DNA from 3 places in the Labrenzia sp. CP4 genome. Region 2 is predicted to be linked to each of the others. Evidence: predicted binding sites of a transcription regulator. Region 2 holds the regulator's gene; each other region holds the start of a gene.
What was found. Region 2 encodes LexA, which represses DNA repair genes until DNA is damaged. Its sites were predicted from a motif close to TGTTCNNNNTGTGTTCNG; they were not measured.

Region 1 (5,821 bases), 660 kb from region 2:
CAGACCATCGTTTCCAACTTCGTTTCCGGCATCATCCTGCTCATCGAACGGCCGATCAAGGAAGGGGACTGGATAGAAGTATCCGGGCAATCCGGATATGTCCGCAAGATCTCTGTCCGTTCAACGCGCATCGAAACCTTCGACCGCCATGACGTCATCATTCCGAATTCGGAGTTGATTGCCGGCACGGTCAAGAACATGACGCTGACCAGCAAGTCGGGCCGGCTCATCCTGCCGGTTGGCGTTGCCTATGGCAGTGATCTGGAGAAGGTGAAATCCATCCTGTTCGATGCGGCACGCGGGCATAGCACTATCGCGCGTTATCCGACGCCGCAGGTTCTTTTCATCGGGCTGGGGGACAGTTCGCTGAATTTCGAACTGAGATGTTTCCTGAAAGACATCGGCAATGTGATGATTACCAAGTCGGACCTTTACTTCACGGTCTACAACGAGCTTGGCAAGGCGGGTATTGAGATACCGTTCCCGCAGCGGGACCTGCATTTCAAGGATATCGACCGGTTGGCGGCGGCGCTTGAGCGCCGTCAGGCGCCGGAAGTGCCTCAACCGGTGGAAAACAAACCGTCCTGACAAGACTGCCGGGCTTTCACTTCAAACGGATTGAAAGCCAGGCGAATTTTTTGGGTCCAGTTGGTTTCTGGAGAAAATGTGCCGTCAGACCAGTTCAGCGGCAATACGCGCGGCCAGGCGGGCATTGTTGCGCACCAGCGCGATATTGGTGTCGAGGCTGCGGCCGCCGGTCAACTCCAGGATGGCGCCGAGAACGAACGGGGTCACGTCCTTGCCGCGAACACCCTTCGCAGTGGCATCCGCAATAGCTGCATCAATGTAGCCGGTCATTTCATCCCGCGGGATCTGGTCGGCTTCCGGTACCGGGTTGGCGATCAGGACACCGCCATGATCCGGGAAACGGGACCGCATCTTCAGGAGCGAACCGATTTCGGCTGCCGAATTCAGGTAGTAGGGGGCCTTGAGACCACTGGCCCGCGACCAGAATGCCGGCAGTTCTTCCGTGCCGAAAGCAATGACGGGAACGCCCTTGGTTTCCAGAACTTCCAGGGTCTTGGGAATGTCGAGCAATGCCTTGGCACCGGCGGACACCACACAGACCGGCGTGCGGCCAAGCTCGTCGAGGTCGGCGGAAATGTCGAAGCTTTCTTCCGCGCCCTTGTGAACGCCGCCGATGCCGCCCGTGGCAAAAACCTTCAGGCCCGCCGCATGCGCCGCCATCATCGTGGCGGCGACGGTTGTCGCGCCGTAGCGTCCGGTGGCAAGTGCGAAGGTCATGTCGGCACGTGAACACTTTATCACGTCCTTGGCCTGTGCCAGGCGGTCGAGATCCTCATCGGAAAGGCCCACCATGATCTTGCCGTCCATCAGCGCGATGGTGGCCGGAACGGCGCCTTCCGCGCGAATGTCGGCTTCCACCTCACGGGCGGTCTCAACGTTCTTCGGAAAAGGCATGCCATGGGTGATGATGGTCGATTCCAGCGCAACGACCGGCTTGCCGTTCGCAAGTGCCTCGCGCACTTCATCGCTGTAAACGATCAGATCTCTGATGGCGGAGGGCGTTGTCGGAGTGGTCACGGCGTATGCCTTTCTGTTTTCGTCCGGCTGCTCGGGCCGGGTCAATTCTGCGGGTCTTATAGGCGCAAGGCGGAGCAGCGCCAAGATTGGAATTTGTCCATATGGTCAAAAGTTGGCGAGGGTATCCCAGGAGAGCTCTTCCGCGAGGGCGCCGGTGCTGCGCAGGGTCAGGGCTGCAGCTGCAAGGCCAAGAGGGACTGCTTGCGTCAGGCCATAGCCTCTGGCGAGCGCCGCGACCGTTCCGGCGCTTAATGCATCGCCTGCTCCGGTGACATCGACGATATCTGTTTGAAGCGGTGCGAACCGGTGAAGTTTCCCGCTTTCAAGCACCAGCACATCAGATGCCGCACTGGTCAGGACAAAACTCTTGAGACCGGTCTGCGACAAGGCCGCCGCCAGGTCTTCGGAAGACGTGCTGCGGGAAAGCCCGGTAAGCGTGACCGCTTCGCCGCGGTTCAGCATCAGGCAATCCAGTTTGCCGAGAACCCCACGCAACCGGATTGCCTTGGCATCCGAAACGGCATTGGCAACAAGACGCCCGGGCAAGGCACGCCCCGTCAGCCGGACCAGCATTGCAGCGGGCAGGTTGGCATCCAGAAACCAGATCGTATCGTCCGTCGCGTTTGCTGCGAGATCCATGACGATACCGTCGAAGAGATCCTCGGGGGCTTCGGACAGAACACGGTCGTCAACGCAGGCGGCCGCAAGATCACCTGCTGGATTATGCAGCGCGAGGTACTGGCCCGTTGCGAAACCATTCCGGGCCTTCACATGCAGCTCGAGCCCTTCCTGGCTGAGCTGGCGGGAAAGCATGTCGGCAGCGCCGTCTTCTCCAACCGCTCCCACGAGGCGTGTTCCAACTCCGAGCCGAACCAGCGCACGGGCAATGTTCGTGGCAACGCCGCCCGGCTTTGCATTCAGCCTCGAAGGGGTGGAGGTCTCGGGGCGGATCGGCTCGCTGGCATGGGCGATCGTATCGTAATGGATCGCACCGATTGCGATGACGGGGGAGGAGATGTCTGAAGTCACGTTCTGGACTGTCTCATGAAAAGCCGGGATCAGAACAGAAGCGTTCGATGCGCCGGTACTGGCAACCGTTGAAGAGGCGGGCTAGCAGATTAAGGCTGGGGCGGCAACTGGTGGCAGGCAAACGACGGTGATTCTGCACGATCGCGGAATCACGGGATGTTCCGATCAATAGATTACGCAAGGTAAGTTCTAAAATCAATAAGTGAGAACATATTGGAAACAAACAGCCATTTTCATTTTAATACCAATCGGTTTTGCCGACTTGTCAAATGAGAACAAAATGTGTACAAAGGCTCTCATTGAAACGGCGCGTCCATCGTGGAATAAGGAGCGTAAGCCATGTCGCAAAGTACACTTCGTCTCGTAGAAAGCAGCCAGATGGATAAGACAAAAGCGCTGGACGCAGCGCTCAGCCAAATCGAACGCGCCTTCGGCAAAGGCTCCATCATGAAGATGGGTCAGGGCCAAGTGGTTGAGGTGCAAGCCGTCTCGACCGGGTCGCTCGGACTTGATATCGCGCTCGGGATCGGCGGTCTGCCGCGCGGCCGTATCGTCGAGATCTACGGGCCGGAGTCTTCGGGTAAAACCACACTTGCCCTGCATGCGGTTGCCGAAGCCCAGAAGACCGGTGGTATCTGCGCCTTTGTCGATGCGGAGCACGCGCTGGATCCGATCTATGCGCGCAAGCTTGGCGTCGATATCGACAATCTGCTGATCTCCCAGCCGGACGCCGGTGAACAGGCGCTGGAAATTGCCGACACTCTGGTGCGGTCCGGCGCCATCGACGTTCTGGTCATCGACTCGGTTGCGGCACTAACGCCGAAGGCAGAACTCGAAGGCGAGATGGGCGACAGCCTGCCGGGCATGCAGGCCCGTCTGATGAGCCAGGCTCTTCGCAAACTGACCGCGTCGATTTCCAAGTCGAAGTGCATGGTGATCTTCATCAACCAGATCCGCATGAAGATCGGCGTGATGTTCGGTTCTCCGGAAACCACGACCGGCGGTAACGCACTCAAGTTCTATGCGTCCGTCCGCCTGGATATCCGCCGTATTGGTGCGATCAAGGACCGGGACGAAGTCGTCGGCAACCAGACCCGCGTGAAAGTCGTCAAGAACAAGCTTGCGCCTCCTTTCCGTCAGGTGGAATTCGACATCGTCTATGGTGAAGGCGTGTCCAAGACCGGCGAACTCATCGACCTTGGCGTCAAGGGCAACATCGTTGAAAAGTCGGGTGCCTGGTTCTCCTACAACAGCCAGCGTCTTGGCCAGGGCCGGGAAAACGCCAAGCAGTTTCTGAAGGATAATCCGGAAATTGCCGATGAAATCGAACTGGCGATCCGCCAGAACGCCGGCCTGATCGCCGATGCGATCATCGATCCGGACGCTGCATCGGAAGAAGCAGAGGACTGATCCTCAGCTTCCGGTCTCCGTCTGCAAGAGCTCCGGACGTTTGTCCGGTCTTCCAAGGGCCTCCTTCCGCACTCCGGAAGGGGGCCTTTTGCTTTTCGGGACCCGCAACGGAGCGAAATTGGAAGAGGTCAGATCCTGTCGGAGGAGTTGGCCGGCGCATGACGGCAGCCTTCATTCCGGAAATCGCCTGTTTCCCGGCAGCTTTCCGTTGGGTCGGGTCCGTGCAACCGCTGGACAGGGTTGGAGGTGAAAGTTAAAAGGCTGTTCCGGCGCGGATCGGCGACCCAGATCCAGCGCCTTCAAGATTTTCAACAGGCCCTCATATGCGGGGCTGTGACCGATGCGAGATCCGAATGACCGGCGTAAATGAAATCCGCTCTGCCTTTCTGGACTATTTCAAGACAAACGGCCACGAAGTGGTCGAGTCCGGGCCGCTGGTGCCGCGTAACGATCCGACCCTGATGTTTGCGAACGCGGGCATGAACCAGTTCAAGAACGTGTTCACCGGTCTGGAAAAGCGCGACTATTCCCGTGCGGTCACGGCGCAGAAGTGCGTTCGCGCCGGAGGCAAGCACAACGACCTCGATAACGTCGGTTACACCGCACGCCACCACACCTTCTTCGAGATGCTGGGCAACTTCTCCTTTGGTGACTATTTCAAGGACCAGGCGATCGAACTGGCCTGGAACCTCGTCAACAAGGAATTCGGCCTGCCGAAGGACAAGCTGCTGGTAACCGTCTTTGCCGAAGACGATCAGGCGTTCGATCTTTGGAAGAAGATCGCAGGTCTCAGCGAAGACCGGATTATCCGTATCGCGACGTCGGACAATTTCTGGTCCATGGGCGATACCGGTCCGTGCGGCCCCTGTTCCGAAATCTTCTACGACCATGGCGACCACATCTGGGGCGGCCCTCCGGGCTCTGCGGAAGAAGATGGCGACCGGTTCATCGAGATCTGGAACCTCGTCTTCATGCAGTACGAACAGACGCCGGAAAAGCGTCTCGACCTGCCGCGTCCGTCCATCGACACCGGCATGGGCATCGAGCGTATCGCCGCTGTCATGCAGGGCGTCCACAACAACTACGACATCGACCTCTTCAAGGCGCTGATTGCGGCGTCCGTCAACGCCACGGGTGTGGAAGCAGAAGGCGACGCCACCGGCAGCCACCGCGTGATTGCCGACCATCTGCGGTCCACGAGCTTCCTGATTGCCGATGGCGTACTACCGTCCAACGAAGGGCGCGGTTATGTACTGCGCCGGATCATGCGCCGCGGCATGCGCCACGCCCATCTTCTTGGGGCGAGCGAACCGCTGATGCACAAGCTGGTTCCGGCGCTGGTGCGTGAAATGGGCCGTGCCTATCCGGAGCTGAGCCGCGCTGAAGATCTGATCACCGAAACGCTGAAGCTGGAAGAAACGCGTTTCCGCAAGACGCTGGAGCGTGGCCTCGGCCTGCTCGACACCGCAACCGAAGGCCTTGAGGCTGGGGGGCGTCTGGATGGGGAAACCGCGTTCAAGCTCTACGATACTTACGGCTTCCCGCTGGATCTGACCCAGGACGCGCTCAGAACGCGCGACATTTCCGTTGATACGGATGGCTTCGATGCTGCAATGGAGCGCCAGAAAGCGGAAGCCCGTGCGGCCTGGTCAGGGTCTGGCAGCGCCGCGACGGAAGCAGTCTGGTTCGCACTGAAGGAAAAACACGGTGCCACGGACTTCCTCGGCTATGAGACCGAGACGGCCGAAGGCGTCGTTGCCGGTCTTGCTGCTGACGA
Region 2 (5,821 bases):
TTCAGGATCGCCCGGGCGTCGTCGTCCAGGATCTTCTGGGCCTTTTCGTCGGTGTCGAGCGGGCGCTGACGCCACAGATAGGAGGCGCTTTCCGTCAGTTCGACCAGGGTCTTGGCCCGTTCCTTCAGTCCGGGAAGTGCAGCAAGCGTGGTGTTCTCGTTGTCACCATCCGCAAGCCAGGCGAGAATCTGGTCGCCGCCTTCGGCGTGTGCGAGATAGACCTTCCAATGGTTCAGCAATTCGCCGTCATCGGTCGCGCGCATGTAATGACCGTTGAGGTTCTCAAGTTTCTTGAAATCGAAACGCGCAGCCGACTGGCCGACAGCGTCGAAACCGAACCACTTGATCATGTCTTCGAGCGAAATGATTTCCTCGTCACCATGGCTCCAGCCGAGACGTGCCAAATAATTCCGCATGGCCTGCGGCAGATAGCCCATCTCGCGATAGGCTTCGGCGCCGGTCGCACCGTGACGTTTGGAAAGTTTTGCGCCGTCCGGCCCGTGAATGAGCGGAATATGCGCCATCGCCGGCACATCCCATCCCAGAGCCTTGAAAATGAGCGTCTGGCGGGCTGCATTCGTCAAGTGGTCGACGCCGCGGATGATGTGTGTGATGCCCATGTCGTGATCGTCCACCACAACGGCGTGCATGTAAGTCGGCGTCCCGTCGGAGCGCATCAGTACGAAGTCATCAAGGTCCTTGTTCGGGATCACGACGCGACCCTGAACGAGATCGTCGACCACCGTCTCGCCTTCCTGAGGGGCCTTGATGCGGATGACCGGGTCAACGCCGGCCGGGGCTTCGGACGCGTCTCGCTCGCGCCATGTCCCGTCATAGCGGGGCGGCTTGCCCTCGGCGCGGGCTTTCTCGCGCATGGCGTCGAGCTCTTCCGGGGTGCAGTAACAGCGATAGGCCGTGCCGTTGGCCAGCATTTCCTCGACCACTTCCTTGTGGCGCTCAACACGGGAAAACTGGGAGATCGGGTCTCCGTCCCAGTCGAGCCCAAGCCAGGACAGGCCGTCAATCAATGCGTCCACCGCTTCCTGTGTGGAGCGAGCCCGATCCGTATCTTCGATCCGCAGCAGCATCTTGCCGCCGTGATGACGCGCGAAGAGCCAGTTGAAGAGCGCGGTGCGGGCGCCGCCGATATGCAGGAACCCCGTCGGGGACGGGGCGAAGCGCGTGACGATGTTCTGTGCCATGGTGCTTTATGAAAGTCTCTGTCAGTATGACGGCGCGGAGCGCGCCGGATTGGTGGCGCGGTCTTAGCACAGGCTTTGGCGAGGCTAAATAGGGGCTCCGGCCATTTCTTGGACCAAAACGAGGAGCTGAAGTGACGTCACGGTCCGGTCCGCTCGATATTTCTGCCGGCCGGTCGCAAACGGCAACCCTTGATGTTGATCGCGAGGATTTATCACCTGCCGTGCTCAAGCCTGAAGTACTTGAGAAACGGCGTTCAAGGCTCGCGGGTGCTGGTCACACTTATTCCGCTCACAATGCGTCAGCAGATCGTCTTTGGGATTCGCAAGGGCTGTTGTGGTGTGCCTTCGCGTTTGCCGGGGGAATTGGTGTCTACGTTTCATTGCCTGAAGAACCTTCCTGGGTTCTGTTGGGGGTTCTGGTCGTGCTGGTAAGCGCGGTTCTCTGGCGTGTGAAGCGGCGCGGCACGGTGGCGGTTTCCGTCGTTCTCTTCCTGACATTCTTTGCCGGACTGGCAGCTTCCAGTCTTCGCACGGCATATGTTTCGGCGCCGCGCCTTGCCGAGCAGATGAACGCGGATCTTGTTGGCTACATAGAAGAGATTGACAGCGGGGCGGCCGGTCACCGGATCGTACTGGCCGTATCCTCGGTCAATGGGCGTCCTGTCGAGGAGGGCGAGTTCCCTGCTAAGGTGCGCTTGCGCGTTCCGGCAGGAAGCGACATTGACGTGGGGCGCACCGTGAGCGTCAGTGCGCGGTTGTTTCCCCCTGCAGGTCCCGTCTTTCCAGGAGGATACGATTATTCCTTCCGGGCCTTCTTTCAGCAGATAGGTGCGACGGGTTTCAGTTTCGGGTCCCCCGAGGTCATCGAGGCTGAGGACGTTGGAAATGAATTTCGCCCGGCCGTTGCCGTTGCCAAGCTTCGAATAGACCTTGCGGAACGCATCAGGGCCAATCTTTCGGAAGGACCGGAAACCGCACTGATCGTTGCTCTTCTGGTTGGAGACCGCAGCGGAATTACCGAAGAGCAGGAAGAGATTTTGCGGGCCGCCGGACTGGCTCACATTCTTGCAATTTCCGGACTGCATATGGCGCTCTTTGCCGGCGGCGCCTATGGCGCGGTCTTGCTGCTCTTTTCGTTGGTGCCGGTCCTGACGCTCAGGTGGCCGGTGCACAAATGGGCCGCGCTTTCAGCCCTTGGTGCTGCAGTTATTTATCTGCTTCTGTCCGGTGGTGCGGTTGCGACGCAACGATCGTTCCTGATGATTGCGATTGTCTTTGTCGGAATTCTGGTGGGGCGACGCGGCCTGACCCTGCGAAGCGTAGCGTTGGCTGGCCTCGTACTCTTGCTGATTGCTCCCGAGAGGTTGTTTTTTCCCGGCTTCCAGATGTCCTTCGCTGCCGTGATCTGCCTGGTCGCCGTATATGACCTGTGGCGGCAGCGAGATCGTTCCCTGTCATCTGGTGAAAGAGTGTCCGGATGGGGCGTGGCGACTTGTCTTTACCTCGGCAAGTGGGCTGCAGGGCTGTTCGTCACCGCATTGGTCGCAGGGCTGGCGACCGGCATTATAGGAGCTCATCACTTCAGCCGCATCGCACCCTATGGCCTTGTCGGCAACTTGCTGGGAATGCCGGTGTTTTCACTTGTTGTGATGCCGATGGGAGTACTTGCATTCGTTCTGATGCCATTCGGCCTTGCGGCTCTCCCTCTGGCTGTCATGTCTTTCGGAGTTTCACTTCTGTTGAAGGTCGCCTCCTTTACCGCAGCCCTTGATGCCGGCAGCGGAACTTCCGGAAGGCTCGACGGGGTTGCTGCATTGCTGTTGCTATCAGCATTGTTTGCCGGATTGTTGGTGCCTGGCAGAAAGCGTGTGCTCGCAGGAGTGCCTCTTGTCGCAGGAATATTGATTGTTCTCACCAGCCGGCCTCCGGATATCCAGATTGCTGCAAGCGGCTCTCGAATAGCTGCCCGCGATGAAACGGGAATTTTGCGCTACGCAGCAAGGGGGAGATCGTTTGCAAGTGATCTCTGGCTGCAGTCGGAAGGAGTGAGGAGTGATGCGATCTTGTCGCGCAAGATGAAATCACCTCAAAGAAATTGCGATGACGACGGTTGTGTCATCAGGGCCTACGTCGATTCAGAGGACGCAGAACGGCTGGATGGCAAGCGATCCTTTCTTGCAATCGCGCAGCCAAAGACATTTGAAGCGTTTCAGCTGGATTGCCGATATGCCGATTTGGTCGTGACCGATCTTGTCGCCCCGGAGAGCTGCGGTGCAGCCCTCGTCCTGGATCGCGGTACGCGCACCGAACGTGGTGCCGTCTCCATCTGGCTATCGCCCGGTGATTTCAGCGAGGCCGCAAATGCTACGAGCGGTGCCAGTGCACCGGGCCATCCGCCAAACGAAAATCTGAAAATCGAGAAACTGAAGTTTGCCATCCCTGACCCACCGCGCCCCTGGCATCACCAGGGTACGGTAACGAGAGACAGCCTGCGTCTAGCCGAGCGCGCCTCGGTGGCCGAAGCGCGCGCAGAGGAGTGACTGGTCAATACTGACGAAACAGGGCAACGAGGCGGCCCTGAACACGAACGCGGCCGGGACCGAAGATCCTGGTTTCATAAGCCGGGTTGGCTGCTTCAAGAGCGATGGAAGCGCCTTTCTTGCGCAGCCTCTTCAAGGTGGCTTCTTCATCGTCCACAAGTGCAACCACGATGTCGCCACTGTCGGCGCTGTCGGTCCGGCGGATAAGCACGGTATCACCGTCCAGAATGCCCGCCTCAATCATGGAATCGCCACGAACCTCCAGAGCATAGTGCTCCCCGCGACCAAGCAGGTCCTGCGGCACTGTGATGGAATGGCTGTGTGTTTGAATGGCCTCGATGGGCACGCCGGCTGCAATGCGGCCCATGACGGGGATTTCGGTAACACTGGACACCGGCACCGGTGCAGCTTTTTCCGGCTCAGGTTTGCCGAGTGAGCCTTCAATGACTTCAGGTGAGAAGCTGCCTCTTGGCCGTGGAGCACCCAGGCCGGGTGCGATGGAGTCCGGAAGACGAACAACCTCCATGGCTCTGGCCCGGTTCGGCAGGCGCCGGATGAAGCCACGTTCTTCAAGCGCGGTGATCAGGCGGTGAATGCCAGACTTGGAGCGCAGGTCGAGCGCATCCTTCATTTCGTCGAAAGACGGCGGCACACCGGTTTCTTTCAGTCTTTCGTGAATGAACATGAGCAGTTCGTACTGCTTGCGCGTCAGCATGTAGGCGTCCCCTGACCGAGAAAACATCTGGTACAAATCAAGAACATGGTACCTGTTCTCATTGTGTTCTGCAAGGGTAAATGTTCTCTTACTGTTCTTGGCTTCGAACAAGTTGCCGTATTCAATCCGTCTCCGATATCGGATTTAGGTCATCCTTCGATCCGGTCAGGATCAGCAGTTCACAGGTGATCAAAGTCGGCGCGCCACCAGCGGTGAGAATGCCCCGATGCAGTCCACCTTCGAGATCAACGGCGCGGATTGGGACGCAAAGCTCTTGCTTCGGTTTCGCGCCAGCGTTTGCAGACAGGAGTATCTCGGAGATCAGACCTGTCATCGGCTGGGCATCGCGGAACGCTGCTCCGGCCAGACTGCCCAGTCCATAGACTTCGTAGGAGGGTGCTTTCAGCTCTTTTGCGAGTTCTTGGATGCTGTCCGTCAGGTCGGCAAACGGAGCGAGTGTGGTGATAAGCGCATTGTAGTCGGTTGTCCGTGACTGTTCGTCATCCTGTTGCACACGAAACAGCGTGAATTCGGTTTCCGGATCCAGCGATGCCACGAACGCTGCGCCTTGCAGGCCGTACCCTTTGATAGCCCCTTGATGCGCAACCTTCAGCGTATGCGGCAGTAAGTGGCCAAGGTGCTCGACTTCTTCCTCGTGCCAATAAGCGTGTACATGAGCGAACCATTCACCATCTCGTATCCCGAGAATGGCAACTGCGGACTTCAGCGTTGCGCCTTTCGAAGAGTGCGTGTCGCTGTACCAGGCTGCATGTCGGTCATCGATTGCACAGGCAGGCATTACGAAGTCGAACGCTTCGAGCGTGAGCCCGGAAAGATCGAGAACGGCGGAGCTCAGTCCTTGGTGCGTGGCGAAGCGGCCCAGCGCCTCCAGCAAGGGAGTTTGCTCTGCCAGGGAGATTTCCAATGGTTTCGCCAGACATCTGGCATGGGGGAGCCGATTGATGGCAGAAGGGCCGGGATGACGAATGTCGGACAGAGACCTGGGGGCGGGCCGTCTCACAACAGGCCTTTCTCGGTCAAATGCTCCCGCACCAGTTTCTTGGTGATCTTGCCATAGGCACTTGTCGGCATTGCGGGAATGAAGAGATAACGTGCAGGCATCTTGTAACGGGCGATCTTGCCGTTCAGATAGTCGCTGAGTTCCTGAGGGTCGGGTGACTTGTCCGGGGCAGCCACACAAACGGCTAGGCCGACTTCGCCCCATTGCCTGTCCGGAATGCCGAGAATTGCGACCTCGGAAATATCCGGATGTGTAAGCAGCACTTCCTCGACTTCCTTCGGGTAGACGTTGGAGCCACCAGAAATGTACATGTCCGACGCTCGGCCTGTCAGAAAGAGGTAGC
Region 3 (5,821 bases), 250 kb from region 2:
AAAAGCCGCCGGAGGTCACCCCTTCGGCGGCTTTTGTTGTTCTGCAATTCCAGATCAGGACGTTCTGACTTTTTCCCGCTCTGCTTCGGTTTTCTCGATGGCCTTCAACAGATGCATGTCCCTGTCGTAGACGTCGGTATAGAAGGCAACCGTCCCGTCCAACTCAGGCCACGCCGTGAAATAGGACACATAAACCGGAATATCGCCGGTCACCTGTTCTTGCTGGTTCTGACCGCCCGAAATACGCGAGCTCACGTAATCCTTGGATTTGCCGAGAACCGCAGCGGCCATGGCCCTCGGATCCTGCAGACGGATGCAGCCATGGCTGTATGCGCGCATATCCTTGTTGAAGAGGTTTTTTGACGGCGTATCGTGCATGTAGATGTGATGCCTGTTCGGGAACAGGATCTTGACTTCGCCAAGCGCGTTCGAGCTGCCCGGATACTGGCGGACGTTGACCGATTGCTGTTTGGAAGCAACCGCGTACCAGTCGACTGCAGAAGAGGAAACCTGCCGGCCGCCTGGTGTCGTTACTTCATAACCGGCGCGGTCGAGATAACTCGGGTCGTTGGCCAGTTTCGGCAGCATTTCATTGACAATGATCGAATACGGCACGCCCCAATAGGGATTGTATTCAACGATTTCGATCTTGTCGTAGAAGAAGTTGGTCTGATTGGACTTCTTGCCGACAACCACCCGCATGCTCAATGGAGCTTCGTCAGGCGCAGTATAGGTCGCGGTGAAGGCAGCCTGGTTGATGAAAACCTTGCGTTCGCCGAGCTCTTCGGGAAGCCAGCGGCTGCGCTCCATGGCCAGTTCGACCTTGGCGATCTTCGCCGCGTTGGTTTCGCCGACCATCGCGTTGATGGTGTTCTTGCCGATAATACCATCCGGCGTGAGCTTGGCTTCCTTCTGGAAAGCCTTCACCAGCTCAACGAGTTCCGGAGAATAAAGTTCAGCGCCATCATAGGCAGTCAGCGTCTCTTCATGAGCCGACTTGAGTTCCTCCGAGCCGTTCTTGGCGATCGCGGCGACGATGTTCTTCATTTCCGGGCTGGATTTGCCAGCCTTCAGGAAAGTGCCGGGCGCGATGACGATCTGGTCGGCGTCTTCATCTTCTGCTCGCAAGCGGGCCAACTCTTCGGTCAGCTTGCGGAAATGTTCACTCTGAGGCTGCGCTTTGGCAACTGCTGTTTCGGCATTGGCCGCTGCCTTGAAGCCTTCCAGGGCTGCAACGAGATCGACTTCATGCCTCGGAAGATCGTGATATTCGGAAATCCGGTTCGGATCGACACGTCCGCGCCTCGAATCCAGAACATATGTCAGAACGGCTGCACTCATCTCCATCTCGAACCGCATCGTGGCGGCATCGAGTGCCTCACCTTCAAGACCTTCAGTTACGGGAAGATCGACGACATAGTCTTCCGGGTTCAGCGCAAATTTGCCTGTTTCAGCGAGACTGCTGCGGACCGCGATTGCCTTTTCTGTCGGCTTACCGTCTTTCACCCAGACGAAATCGGGATGCTCACGATAGAATGAAATGACTGCAGAACCCACTTCCGGAAGGACGGTGAGCGACATGTCTTTCAATGCCGGACGCGCCGTGTCGAATGCGGTCAGGACGACCGGAGCCTGTGGCAGGCTATCGCTTTCGGTGCTCGGGGCATCCGTCGTTTCAACGGGCTGGACATCAGGCTTCACCTCGGCGGACTTGATCTCCGACAATTCAGCCAGCGAAACCTTCTTCCAGCTGTCGGCCGTGTAATTGAGGTAGCGCGGCGCAGAGACCTTTGCGGTAACGACCTTCTTGCTAAGATCCTGCTGGCGCTCACGCTCCTGCTGCCGGCGATGCGCTTCCGGATTGAACAGACGCTGGAACAACCCCTGCGCGGAAGCAGGCTCAACCGAGACCAGGTTAAAACCGGAAAAAAGCACCGTCGCCATCAAGCCAGCCCTGAGGGACGTCCCCAGGACAGAACGTTTCGGTTTTTTCCTGGTACATTCGCTCAGTGCCATTGCATTCGCTCGCATTGTCTAAACCCGCTTTTTTTAAATCTTTTCGAACCTGACGCCTTGCCCAAGTCACCAGGGTTTTATTGCTTCCCTGCAAGGAACGAAGGCTGTTCGGCATATCCGCCGAGGATGTTCTACATCCGAGCGTGATATGGCAACGCAGTTACCGTGCAACCGGGCCCCGCGACCCGATTCCCGGAAACTGCGCCCGTAAACCGTTTGATACTATAACAGGGTTCATCAGATGGTTAAGGGGCGCCGTCCTACACAGGTTTGAAATCAGGCGACTGTGACGATTTTGCCTCGTTGCTGACAGTACAGCTGCCCACCATCACGGTGCCAGAAACGGCAGAACTGCGGCTGTTTGGAAAAACTACCTGGCGTGATTGGCATCACGCCGCCTTCTTCGTCAAAGGGGTATCTACGGCTTCACGAGTACGTGAGACATTACCGGAGAGCCAAATGCCGTTTCAATTCAATGTTGGTGACCATTCGTCACCGATCTGGAAATACACAAGTTTCAACTCTTCCCAGTATTCAAAGCTGAAATGGGCCAGAAACAAGCTTTTCAAGATGGTCAAGAACAACCCGGGATGTAATGCCTATTTCCGGACGCTCCCCAAGGGGCGAAGCTTGTCGGACATGATCAACGACAGCTCGATTTGGGTGAATTACGGACCGACCATTTCACCGCTACATGGGGAAATCCACGTTCCTTCCGGGGAAATCGCGGTTGGTGACCGGGCCTTTAAAATGGGCAGGTGGATGGTGCTGGCCACCATCATTCATGAATTCGCGCATCACAACGGCGCCCCGATTACGGGTGGCGACACACGCGCAGAAGAAGCCGTCTATCACTGCGGTCTCGGCAGTGCGAAGGAATATTACGACGGCATTGATGACCCGAACACGCCTTACGACCCGAACGTCGGCGGTTGATCAACATAACCTGGTGCGCGGCCCCAAAGCATGGGACCGCACCCGGTAGGGCAGAAAAAGATCAGAACGGAATTTCGTCGTCCATGGGGCCGCCACCGCCACCGGACGGACCGCCGTAACCGCCACCGCTGCTGGAACCGCCGCCATAGCCACCACCGAAATTCCCGCCGGAACCGGAACCGCCGCCGCCGAAGCCACCTCCGCCGCCGCCTTGTGAGTCATTGCCGTAATCGGGAAGACCGCCGGATGCACCGCCACCTTCGCCGCGGCCGTCAAGCATGGTCAGGTTGGAGTTGAAGCCCTGCAGCACGATCTCGGTGGAGTACCGGTCCTGACCGGACTGATCCTGCCATTTGCGGGTCTGAAGCTGGCCTTCGAGATAAACCTTTGATCCCTTGCGCAGATATTGCTCCGCAACTTTGCAAAGACCGTCGTTGAAAATCACGACACGGTGCCACTCCGTCTTTTCACGACGCTCACCGGTGTTGCGGTCGCGCCAGGATTCCGACGTCGCAATCCGGAGATTGGCGATCGGGCGGCCATCCTGCGTACGGCGGATTTCCGGGTCTGCTCCCAGATTGCCGACCAAAATTACTTTGTTGACGCTGCCCGCCATACTGAACTCCTGTTTGTTTTTCGTTGACCCCGCCGACGATGTACGTGTGCTTCTCCGGCACGTGTCGATAAACGGTCAACGTTGCAAGCTTTGCTGCTAGAAACCAGAACCCTAACGGCACGCCAACAGCTTCGCCGCTATTTTCGCCAGGCTTCACTCATTTTCCACAAGGCAACTTAAAAACTGCCGCCTGGTTCATCCGCCTAAAATTCGAGCAAAGTCGACAGACACAATCCCTGATTGCGCCAAGTTACAATTTGCTCCACTTTTGTTCCAATCAAGCCCCGATTTTTGTGTCAGGACATTATCTCATGAACTGCGAGGTTTCGGTCACCTATTTCTGCTCGGCTCCTGACGCTGCAATCGTTAATGTACTTGTTTTGTTCTTATCATTTCTGTAAAAGCGATTCAATCAGGCATCGCATCGACAAGTGCCTCTGGCACGATAATGAAAATGCCTCACTGGAAGCTCCGCCCGAAACTGCTATATCGGGGCAAACAGACATCATCGGCAATGGACCATCTTAGCGTATGCGAGAGCAACAATCGGCTTTGGGCGACGCATGCGGTCAGGAAGAACGACAATGAAGACAGCCAAGGGATCGCAGTCGGAAGAAGCCTGGAAGGCGGACCCAACACGGGTCATCAGCATCCGTGGCGCACGGGAGCATAACCTCAAGGGTGTCGACCTGGACCTGCCCCGCGACAAGTTAATTGTCATGACCGGCCTGTCTGGCTCAGGAAAGTCGTCACTCGCCTTCGACACCATATATGCAGAAGGACAGCGGCGGTACGTGGAAAGCCTGTCCGCCTACGCACGTCAGTTCCTGGAAATGATGCAGAAACCGGACGTCGACCAGATCGACGGACTGTCGCCGGCAATCTCCATCGAACAGAAGACCACGTCCCGCAATCCGCGCTCCACGGTCGGGACGGTTACGGAAATCTACGATTACATGCGCCTTTTGTTTGCGCGTGTCGGCGTTCCCTATTCCCCCGCCACCGGTCTGCCGATCGAAAGCCAGACCGTCAGCCAAATGGTCGATCGCATTCTGGAACTGGAAGAAGGTGCCCGCCTCTACCTGCTCGCGCCGATGGTTCGCGGCCGCAAGGGCGAGTATCGCAAGGAACTTGCCGAGCTGATGAAGAAGGGTTTCCAGCGCGTCAAGATCGACGGAACCTTCCATGAGATTTCCGAGGCCCCTGCCCTCGACAAGAAATTCAAGCACGATATCGACGTCGTCGTAGACCGTATCGTCGTGCGTGACGATATCTCCGGTCGGCTTGCCGATTCACTGGAAACGGCGCTGAAACTTGCCGATGGCATTGCAATTGCCGAATTTGCCGACAAGACCGATGAGAACGGCAACCCGGAACGGCTGATCTTTTCCGAAAAATTTGCCTGCCCGGTATCCGGCTTCACCATTCCGGAGATCGAGCCGCGTCTGTTCTCGTTCAACAATCCCTTCGGTGCCTGCCCCACTTGTGACGGCCTTGGAACGACACTCGCTTTTGAAGAAGACCTGGTTGTTCCTGACCACTCGCTTTCCCTGCGCGAAGGAGCTGTCCTGCCGTGGGCGAAGACAGGGTCGACATCACCTTATTATGCCCAGACGCTGGAAGCACTCTGCAGTCATTTCAAGGTGTCCATGGCAACGCCCTGGAAGGATCTTCCTTCGGAAGTGCGCGAGGCAATCCTTCATGGAACCGGCAATGCGAAGATTGAATTCGTCTATGATGACGGCGTCCGCAGCTACCGGACAGAGAAGACCTTTGAAGGTGTAATCGGCAATATCGAACGGCGGTGGCGCGAGACGGAATCCACCTGGGTTCGCGAGGAACTGGCAAGGTTTCAATCCGATCATGCCTGCCCGGCTTGCAGCGGGTTCCGTCTGAAGCCGGAAGCGCTTGCCGTCAAGATTGCCGGCAGGCATATCGGTCAGATCACCGAACATTCCATTCGCGATGCAAGCCTCTGGTTTGAAGCCCTGCCGGAGCAACTGAACGACAAACAGAGCGAAATCGCAGGCCGCATCCTGAAGGAAATTCGCGAGCGGCTGAAGTTCCTGAATGACGTTGGTCTTGAATATCTCACCTTGTCCCGGTCTTCCGGAACACTGTCAGGCGGCGAAAGCCAGCGTATCCGCCTCGCCTCGCAGATAGGCTCGGGGCTGACAGGAGTTCTCTATGTACTGGATGAGCCGTCCATCGGCCTTCATCAGCGCGACAACGCCCGTCTTCTGGAAACGCTGA

Region 1: the regulator LexA is predicted to act here: its motif matches at 2,839-2,856, upstream of recA (recombinase RecA).
Region 3: the regulator LexA is predicted to act here: its motif matches at 3,827-3,844, upstream of ACP90_RS15055 (single-stranded DNA-binding protein).

Annotation. Positions count from the first base shown of each region.
Region 1 covers NZ_CP011927.1:2,327,550-2,333,370, forward strand. The annotation lists gene ACP90_RS10805 (DUF3772 domain-containing protein) at 1-588, shown strand, start outside; gene ACP90_RS10810 (pseudouridine-5'-phosphate glycosidase) at 673-1,605, opposite strand; gene ACP90_RS10815 (PfkB family carbohydrate kinase) at 1,711-2,634, opposite strand; gene recA (recombinase RecA) at 2,974-4,044, shown strand; gene alaS (alanine--tRNA ligase) at 4,398-5,821, shown strand, end outside.
Region 2 covers NZ_CP011927.1:2,988,550-2,994,370, forward strand. The annotation lists gene gltX (glutamate--tRNA ligase) at 1-1,202, opposite strand, end outside; gene ACP90_RS13915 (ComEC/Rec2 family competence protein) at 1,334-3,742, shown strand; gene lexA (transcriptional repressor LexA) at 3,747-4,457, opposite strand; gene ACP90_RS13925 (hypothetical protein) at 4,579-5,382, opposite strand; gene ACP90_RS13930 (acyl-CoA synthetase) at 5,475-5,821, opposite strand, start outside.
Region 3 covers NZ_CP011927.1:3,241,568-3,247,388, forward strand. The annotation lists gene ACP90_RS15045 (L,D-transpeptidase family protein) at 55-1,944, opposite strand; gene ACP90_RS15050 (hypothetical protein) at 2,476-2,952, shown strand; gene ACP90_RS15055 (single-stranded DNA-binding protein) at 3,014-3,568, opposite strand; gene uvrA (excinuclease ABC subunit UvrA) at 4,153-5,821, shown strand, end outside.